2 regions of the Mangrovibacillus sp. Mu-81 genome follow, and region 1 is predicted to be linked to the other one. Evidence: riboswitches for the same ligand, from Rfam matches in the RefSeq annotation. Region 1 holds a riboswitch; the other holds the start of a gene.

Region 1 (5,020 bases):
TTCATGGAAACCGCCGAGGCTTTCGCCGCCCGGTATTTGAATGCTTGAGTCATTAAGCCATTCCCGGTAACCTCCATTCGATTTTAGTTCCTCGTATGTTTTCGTTTCCCATTCTCCAAAATGGAGTTCCCTGAATAAATTAGATTCCAGATGAGGAACATCTTGAAACAGTGCTTCTGCGGTTTGTTTACACCGTGCTAGATCACTGGTGATGACCAATTCATATGAAGAATACAGAGGAGCTTGCTGAACCAATTCGTTGCGGCTTGCCTCCGGTAAAATGGCATCATGCCAGCCAATATACTTTTTAGCGCGATTCTCTTCCGTCAGGCCATGCCGGTATAAGCCGACAACCACACGATCATCCATAATAGTGTCTCAGCTCCTTCCACTGATGCCCCAAGTGTATCTCCGGTGATGCCTCCAAACCACTTGATTGTCTGGCGTCTGATCCACAGGTTCAGCAATACTGCAGCCAACGTGAACAGCAAGAACAAATCGGCTATATTCGGCAATAACCAAAGGAAAATGACAGCAATCAGAACATAAGGAATCGAATAAGTCAGCAGGTACACGGGACTTGTGTGCTGTTTAAAGTAATGCGCCATCCCTTCTTCCTTGGCCGTTTTTCCTGTTACCATCAGGATTCCCATGATCATTCTGCTGAAAAAAGGAATGACCCCGATCATGGATGCCAGAACTAAAGAATCTAACATCATACTTTCATAGATAAATAGGAAGCGCGCAGACAACAGAACGATGACGGATATAACAGCAAATGCTCCAGCCCGCGGATCTTTCATGATCTCCAGACGTTTCTCTTTATCCTGATAGGAAAAATAAGCGTCAGAGGTATCCATCCAGCCGTCAAGGTGTATACCTCCTGTAAGGATAATCGGCAACACCCAAACGATAAAGGCAAGTGCCAGAGAGGAAAGGTTCGTCCACTCATTCAAGCAATAAAGGAGGCTGCCCATGATACCGCCCATAATCAACCCGAGTACCGGAAACATCATGACGGTCCTTTTTATCACGTTTCGATCCATTTTTATTGAAATCGGAATTGGCAGACTTGAGAAAAATTGAAGGCTGACCAGCAATCCCAATACATAACCTTTGACATTCATTCTGCCGGTAGTCCCCTTCCTTTTTTCAACACTGGAATGCCGTTCTTAACTGAATAGGCTTCAGTTGCAATTTCAACGAGTTTTTGGTGAGCCATTCCCAGAGTTTTCGTAAAACTTTTCACAAAGTCATCAGCAGCAACCGGTTCGCAAAAAACATCGTTGCTGACAAGGATGAGCTTGCCGGCATTCTTGGATAGTTTCTTAACATCCTCAACGATCTTTTCTGTCAACTTTTGTTCATTGATCGATTCTGCTAAAAACATTTCATTAGTCAGCAAAGTCGTCACACAATCAAGCAATACGATATCTTTGGAGAAGAAGTTTTCAGACAAAGAACCAATATTCACCGGGCATTCCCAAGTCATCCAACTATGCTCCGATTTTTCTCTGTCCGCCTGATGCCTTCTTATCCTTTGACTCATCTCATCATCCAACGCCCTGCTGCAGGCAATATAATGCAGGGTTGCTTCAGGCACGGCAGATTGATAAAATTCTGCCCTGCTTTCGGCGAAAGAACTCTTTCCGCTGCGCACTCCTCCACATATAAAAATAATTTCTGCCGTCATTTGGTTATCCCTCCATCGCTAGGTACATTTTCAGCGTAAATTCGCCACGAACATCATCGCTCCGACTGAAGCACCTTAGGAACCCCCAAAAATATAAGGGTCAGCCAAAGGATTCCTCGATAAACATTGAAAAGCGGCTCCCGCAATTGCGAGAGACGCTCCAACAAGAAATGCCACCAGTGCCCGGACCAGCTTGATACGATTCACGATAATGATCTACATTTGACCTTCAGAATGCAGGACAGGGTAACGGAAAATCTTTGCACCGGGGATCGAAAGAATATGAGATACCGGGAATGAAATCGTGCCCATCTAAATACCTGTCAGCAGTGAAAATATGAAGCTCCATACGAAACTATTCCTTGAATACATCCGGATAGACCGCTTTTGCAAGCTCCTCTACTCCTTGTACCAGCCTCGGGCCGGTTCTCGTTACTAAATCCGAGTGAACATCATATACTTGTTCATTTTTGATGGCAGGTACACCCTCCCATCCCTCTCTGCTTAACACTAAGTCTTTCGCATTTTCTGTGTAATACCCATAAGTGGTGAGGATGACATCGGGATTCAGGGCGATGATGGCCTCTTCATTCATCTTCACCCAGCCTTCTTGTTCTGCAGCTGCATTATCTGCATTAATCAACGTAAGCATTTCATCCATGAAGGTATTACTTCCAGAAGTGAAAATCTCTGGTGAAGGAGACACTTCTACAAAAACGCTCTTTTTCTCTTCTTCTGGAACTTGGGCTGCTTTATCTTTCACCGCCTGAAGATCATCTTTCATTTTCCCGATGGTTTCTTCGGCCTGTTCATCAGCACCTGTGGCCTTGCCGATCATTTCAATAGTAGAGTAAACTTCTTCGAAACTTTTAGCGTCTTCTATGACCAAAACAGTGATACCAGCGTCTCTTATCTGCTGGAGAGCATCAGTTGCCGATCCCATTACCGAACCATGGGCAAGCACCAGATCAGGTGATAAGGAAAGGATTTTTTCTACATTGAACTCCATACCGCCGATCTTTTCTTTTTCAGCCGCTTCAGGAGGATAGTTATCAAATTCTGATACACCTACAATTTTATCACCCAGCCCTAATTCGAAAGCAATTTCGGTATTACTCGGGATAAGAGATACAATCTTTTCCGGTTCTTCTTCAATCGTTACCTCATTATCCAACGCATCCTTGATTGTTACAGGAAAAGCTGCTGATTCCTGGTTTTCAGCTTGCTCCTTATCTGCTGAATCAGCTCCAGCGTTTTCATTATCTGTGTTTCCGTTACTTCCGCAACCGGCAATGACGCCGATAGAAAGCAGCGATGCAAGCAATAACAAGTTAATCTTTTTCACTTTATGTTCTCCCCTTTTTCATCTTAAACTAAAAAAACATCTCTTCCTGAAGAAAGAGATGACGTGTAAAAGGCATATTTTGATTCAAATTCAAAATTGATGCGATTTACACCTTCCCTATCCTCGTAGGCTTTTGGTGCACGGTAACAGGCAGGTCTCCTGGCTTATGGTCATTGCCCGCTGTTCCTTCCCATACAAATGTACAGTGGTATTAACAGCCGGCTCCCAAATTACAGTGGCGGGACCGCGTTGGAATTTCACCAACTTCCCTATTATGACTTCAGTTCGACTAAAGTCACCTGTTTACGACAATATGTATTAAATTTTCCGCTAGCTAGATTATACACAAGAAAGGTTGTAAGGGGAATCATTTTGCAGAATATTATTTTAATAGAATGGGACTGGGACAAGGGGACAGGTCCCTTGTCCCAAACGAACGAACCAACCTACCTTTATTTATGGGACGGGGGACCTGTCCCCCTGTCCTTCGAAGCAGGGGGACGGTTTAACCGCCCCTCTGCTTCCCATTGCAACCCACAATTATATACAATATAATTCATCATATATAATCTCACGAATCTAAAACGATAAGGACGGTCGGTTAAAATGGCGAATCCAAAAAAAGTGAACACGCTTGTTTCCCTCAAAGATGAGGTGAAAGAGAAACTTAGAGAGGATATTATTATGCTTAAGCTGGAGCCTGGCGACCGCATTGTAGAGACAGAAGTGGCAAAAAGGCTCGGGATTAGTCAAGTGCCGGTAAGAGAAGCACTTAGAGGCTTGGAGGAAGAAGGGCTCATTAATACGATCAAGTATCGGGGTGCCTTTGTCTCTGATATAAACCAGGTTGAAATGTATCATATGTTTTCATTAAGAGCAAAAATTGAAACAGATGCTATTGAAGCGATTCTTCCGCATCTAACCAAAAAAAACTTCGGTGAATTATATGATATCGTGGACAAAATGAAAAACGGCGAGAACGATTATGCTGTTCAGTCGCGGTTGGATATGGAATTTCATCGTACAATCATTGAATGGGCAAATGTAGATGTATATTTAAGAATTTGGGGAATGTTAACGAATCATATTCGAAGATACATCACGTTATTGAATCCAAAGGTTCGAATCCTTCCAGAGGAAGTACATCAATATCATCAAGCCCTTGTGGAAACGCTGGAAGAAAGAGATGTAGAGAAAGCTAAAAACGTTTTTAAAGAACATATTATGAAAATGGTTGAAAAATAGACTTAAACAAAGACCCCTATCTATAGCTTTATTTAAAGATAGGGGTCTTGACGTGTCGTTTTAAATTATATATAATCACAAATATTATATATAATATTAAATCTGAATTTTCACAATTGGTTGTTGAGTCGTTAGCAAAGGGGGAAAATAAAGGATTTTTTATGAAGCCTTTTGTTAGCGGTTACATTTTTAAGAATTTCACTTCAGTATCTGCAGTATTCTCATGCTGTTTCATACAGTTACATTAAAAAAGGGGGAATAAGGATGAATAAGAAGTTCAATGTTTTTAGCTTGCTCATTGCAGCTGTCTTAATGATTGGGTTAGCAGGTTGTGGAAAAAGTGCCGGTGGATCCGGTGACTCCGATACGATTACGTTAAAGCTGGGTCACAATCAACCGATATCTTCACCATTCCATGCAGGGGCGGAAAAATTTGCGGAATTAGTATCAGAAAAATCGGATGGGAAAGTGAAAGTCGATGTCTATCATGACAGTCAACTGGGGGATGAAGGAGAACTCGCTGCAGGTACGAAGATGGGAACAGTGGATATCTCTCTTGTGGCCACTGGAAGTGTGACACAATATTATCCCCGTTATTCCATGTTTGATCTGCCTTTTCTCTTTAGGGACTACGATCATGTAGATAAAGTATTACAAGGTAAAGTTGGGGAGCAGCTTGCAAGTGAAGCGGAAGAACAAGGCGGCTTTAAAGTGATGAGCTACTGGGAGTCAGGGTT
Region 2 (5,020 bases), on a different contig from region 1:
CTTGATACCCCGGAGATTTTTACTAGAAACCTGTCAGTTTGAGGAAGCTGCGTAAATAAATAAAAAGCACCCAGAAACTCTGAGCGCTTTTAGTCCTCACATTATTTTTTCTCTAATTCTTTTACTCTTTTTTCAAGTTTGCCGGCAACCGATAAAGCACTTATCGCTACCCCCAGTGAACCAACCGCAATGGAAAAAGCGAATATCAATCCGGTATCCACATGTAATTCCTCCTTTATTCAGTCATTGTGTAATCTTACTTTATACTTTCGCATCAACTATTCAATTCGCCTTTTTTACCCAAGACTTTTTAGGAAGGCTTCATGAATACAGACTATGATTCATCCCCTCTACCTGTCCTCATTTCCTCTTGGGATTCCCCCTTATCAGCACTTAGAGCAGGGGCAGCCTCTTCCTCTGCTGTCGATTCTGAAATTGCCGGCTGCTGAAAGGGTCTTTCCGGCCGTCTATTTGCATAAGACCTTAACAGTTCACCAACATCGATCCCTGTCATTTCCTTCAACGGCTCCTGCATATCCACCATCGTTTTTGTGATGCTTCTTCCAAACGATGGGACGCCCTGACCATTACCGGAATCAATGATTTTCACCGAATCAATATTGTTGAGAGGCTGTGCGATCTTCTCTGCAAACACAGGAAGCATTTCGATCAGTTTTTCTGTAATGATGACGTCTCCGTGTTTCTCCATTGCTTCAGCCAGCAGTTTACGTGATTCCGCCTCTGCCTTACCGCGCTGTCTGATGACATCCGCTTCAGCTGAACCTTCCTCACGGCGGATTTTCGCTTTCGCTTCCCCGTCGATTTCAGCTTTACGCGCTTCTGCTTCAGCTTTACGGGTCGTCTCATAGTATTCGGCGTCTGCTTTGGTTTGACGCACTTTCGATTCCTCTGCCTCGAGCTTAACCGCTCGTTCACGCTCAAGGAATTGAAGCGTCAATTCTTCTTCTTTTACTTCTTTGGAAAGCTTGGCTTTTTCCAATTCATAGGATTGCTCCGATTTCGCCCGTGCACGTTCTGTTTCTTCCTTGAATGCCGCATCTTTGATGTCTTTTTCCTTTTTGGACTCTGCGATGGAAATTTGGCGTTTATACTCTTCTTCCTTCGCTTCCTGGTCGGTCTGGGCTCGGTGAATCCGCGTCTCTCGTTCAGTATTTGCTTCCGCAATTTCAGCTTGCTTGCGGACTTCGGCGATTCGTGGCCGGCCAAGGTTTTTTAAGTATCCATTTTCCTCATCGGCATCGCGTATATCCGTCAAGCCGAGAGAAGTGATTTTGAAGCCCATCAGATCAAGCTGCTTCTGGGCGATCTCCGATACGTCGGCGTTAAACTTCTCACGGTTGCTGTTGATATCTTCCACGGTCATTTTTGACAAGATTGCACGAAGATTACTTCCTAGTACTTCAATAATTTCATCTTCGATTTCCTTCTGATCTTTACCAAGGAATTGTTCCGCATAGTTAGCGATTCCGTTTAGCGTGTCGGCCACCTTGACCATTGCAACGGCATCTGCCACGATCGGCACGCCTCCGTTTGTATAGACACGCGGTGTGGACAGTTTCAATTGGAAAGAAGTCAGATTAACAGGCGTAGACGTCTGGAATCGTCTCAGGCGGTATCCACCGCCCCTTATGATTTTCATGGAACGCCCTTCCTGGTCGGTGAAAATATTCGTCTCTTTCTCTGGATCCCCGAGTTTCGGACCCGTAATGATCAATGCCTGATTGGATCTAGCAGTACGATAGCGGAATCTCATCCAGAAATAATACGCGATCCCAACGATCGCCGCTACGATCAATACAGGAATAAGGAACATAATTACTCCGATTGCAGTTAGTGAACCCATTCTTACCTACCCCCTGAATAATAGTTAGCAGTCATACTCTTCTCTGCTTTTATAATGGTTATATGACTATCTACGGATCACGATCACTAAAGGTTTCATAAAAATTGGGAAAATATCAGTATATTCCCTTTTTATTGACAAAGTAAGGATGGAAGACGTCGAATATGGTAGAATAATAGCGTTCGCAAATTTCATAATTGCTCATTGGTGAAGAGAGTCTGTTGACACTCTTCTTAAAAGGGAAGTAGGTGAAAATCCAACGCGGTCCCGCCACTGTAAGGCTGAGATTTCTTATGATGCCCACTGTTTTCTTTTAGGAAATGGGAAGGGATAAGCTATCGAAGATGCCGAGCCAGGAAACCTGCCAATCGGGAAGAACACAGAGTTCCTACGGGAGATAGGAGGGTGTTACGCTATATGGAACAACACATCTGGTATCAATGGATCTTGATTGTTCGTCTGGAATAGCAGTATCTCCTCGTTATAAAAGGGAGATGCTTTTTTATATTCAAGACAGATGAGGAGATGACAGGTTATGGAACACGCTTATCCAACTGAACGTTCACGTACGATCCAGACTAAATTGGTACTGCCGCCGGACACAAACCACATGCAGACGATTTTTGGAGGAAAGGTATTAGCTTATATTGATGAAATAGCTGCACTTGCCGCCATGAAACATTCCAGCTCCGTAGTGGTCACCGCCTCCATTGATTCGGTTGACTTTCTTTCATCTGCAACAGTCGGCGACGCACTGGGCCTTGAAGCAATTGTGACTTCAACGGGAAGGACTTCAATGGAGGTTTATGTAAAGGTATACTCTACGAATCTACTGACAGGCATCCAGACCCTCACCACTGAATCCTTTCTTACGATGGTAGCCGTTGATGAAAACGGAAAACCAAAGCCCGTACCGAAAGTCATTCCAGAATCAGAGGAAGAGACCCGGCTGTTCAACACCGCTCTCAAGCGGAAGGAACATCGGAAGAATCGGGCTTTGATCAAGTAATAAAAAAGGGGATGAACGATTTGCTGTTCATCCCTGCTGCCTACCAATAAAAAAACACTGAACCTGCTATGACACCAGCCCATGCAACTGACGCTATCCAACCAACCCTAAGCAAGTCCCTATCTGTAAAATAACCATACGTGTAACTGATCAAATGTACAGGAGACTGGGTGACTAGAAAGAAGCCCGGCACGCAGGCAAGGAACACAGGCATTGCCATATGCAAAGGCGATAAAGCCGGGTTCGAGGTTCCAATCGTGATAGCCAATGGAAGCATGATTGTCAAGAAACCTAATATATTCACAAACACAATTCGAATGATGCTTGTACTAATAACAAGAATCAGAGAGACTACCCAAGGGGAATGACCTGCAAGAATATGATTCAAAGCGGCAGCCATCCAATCGATTGTACCGGTTCGGATCAACATCCCTGATACCATTAATGTCGAAGCAAAAAAGAGGATCAAATCCCAGTCAATGGACTTTCTTGCCTGCTCCCATCCCCACACCCCCGCGTAAGGAAGTACAGTCACGCAAGCACCGAGCAGACCGATTTGGGGAATGGAATACCCGTGTAATGGCTGGGTGACCCATAAGATCAATGTCCCCCCTATAATGATCATGACTTTCTTTTCATTCGTGCTTACAGGTCCCAATTCACCGATCTTGTCCTCAATTAACTTCATTAGGAGCTTTCTGTTTATTTTTTCTGGAGGGAATATAAACAGGAAGATCCCCCACAGAATGAAAATAAACAACAAAACCGGAATCCCGAATAACATAAACCATTTTAAGTAGTTCAAATCGGGGGATACGTCATTCATGATCCCGAACGCATAAATCGTAGAGCTTGCCCCCGTAGCAACAAAAGCACCTGAAATAGCAGCCAGATAAGCAATCCCTATAAACAAGGATTTACCTAAATGGTATACGTCCCCTATTTTCTTTAGACTTTTCATTAAACTGTCCAGGACAGAGGACACCAGACTTCCCTTTCCGACATTAGAAGGAATGAGAATGGACAGCACAAGCATCAACAAGAAAGAAATGAAAATCAATGCTTTTCCGGATCCCCTGGAGAGCCTTAGCATATAAAGAGATACCCTGCTTGCAAGTCCTGTTTCAATAAAGGATGATGAAATGATGAATGTCGAGAATAACAACCAAACAATTCCCGAACTGAAGTAGCTCAGAGTTTGTTCATAAGAGAAAAAATGGAATGAAAGAAGCAGAATGAATATCAGAGAACTGAAAGCAAGCGGAAAGACTTTGCCTATCCATAATATTTGAATGATAATAAGAGCCGCGATTGCTTTCCATTTGTCATCCCACCCAAAAACAGGCAAAAAAAACAACCCATACATGACTAATGTAAAGACCAATAGTAGTGGTTTTCTCATTGTTTTAACTCCCATCTATGAAGTCTTCATCCAAAAGGAAAAAGTCACCGATATTCAGGTGACTTCCTTTCTTTTCAACCACTAAAGATCAATTCGTAATCTTTGTATCCTGCTTATGGCCAAGTACATAGCGGGCAGCAGTGGAACCTGCCAATTTCCCATAAACCGCTCCTGACATCAATCCCGACCCTCCAGGATAGTTGTGATAGAAGATTCCCCCAACCATTTCTCCCGCAGCGAATAACCCTGACAATGGTTCACTACCTTTTTTCAATACTTCTCCTGATGGATTTACATGCAGACCTCCGAATGAGAAGGTAATTCCGCACGTCACCGGGTATGCATAGAAAGGGCCCTTTTCAATCTTTAATGCCCAGTTCGTTTTTTCAGGGTTTAAGCCGGCTGTCTTCTTCCCGTCTTTCTCTGTCGGATTGTATTCCCCTGCTTGAACGGCTTGATTATATTCTTCGATCGTTTTTAGAAATTGCTGTTTGTCCACAGATAACTGATCGACTAGCTCAACGAGGGTTTCACCCTTATAACAGGTGGCTTCTTCCAGGTCATATTCCTTTCGTAGAAGTGGACGTACTTCAGAATCGTAAATCTGATAAGCAACATGGTCAGGTTGTTTCAGAATTTCCCGGCCATATTTTGCGTATGTATAATTCCGGAAGTCAGCGCCTTCATCTACGAATCGATTCCCCTCTTTATTCAGCATGATACTCAGAGGATAGGAATGTTTCTT

What was found. A riboswitch is a leader RNA that binds a small molecule or an ion and turns the genes downstream of it on or off. The one in region 1 is predicted to bind cobalamin.
Region 2: linked by a shared signal. The riboswitch ahead of V6B33_RS03425 (acyl-CoA thioesterase) and the one ahead of V6B33_RS05815 (ABC transporter substrate-binding protein) in region 1 are both predicted to bind cobalamin.

The regions. Positions count from the first base shown of each region.
Region 1 covers NZ_JBAJHU010000002.1:441,116-446,135, forward strand. The annotation lists gene V6B33_RS05795 (histidine phosphatase family protein) at 1-369, opposite strand, end outside; gene cobS (adenosylcobinamide-GDP ribazoletransferase) at 327-1,127, opposite strand; gene V6B33_RS05805 (bifunctional adenosylcobinamide kinase/adenosylcobinamide-phosphate guanylyltransferase) at 1,124-1,693, opposite strand; gene V6B33_RS05810 (iron chelate uptake ABC transporter family permease subunit) at 1,769-1,900, opposite strand; gene V6B33_RS05815 (ABC transporter substrate-binding protein) at 2,049-3,038, opposite strand; cobalamin riboswitch at 3,171-3,356, opposite strand; gene V6B33_RS05820 (GntR family transcriptional regulator) at 3,645-4,283, shown strand; gene V6B33_RS05825 (TRAP transporter substrate-binding protein) at 4,548-5,020, shown strand, end outside.
Region 2 covers NZ_JBAJHU010000001.1:681,880-686,899, reverse strand. The annotation lists gene V6B33_RS03430 (flotillin family protein) at 335-1,864, opposite strand; cobalamin riboswitch at 2,053-2,247, shown strand; gene V6B33_RS03425 (acyl-CoA thioesterase) at 2,400-2,873, shown strand; gene V6B33_RS03420 (SLC13 family permease) at 2,914-4,275, opposite strand; gene tcuA (FAD-dependent tricarballylate dehydrogenase TcuA) at 4,364-5,020, opposite strand, start outside.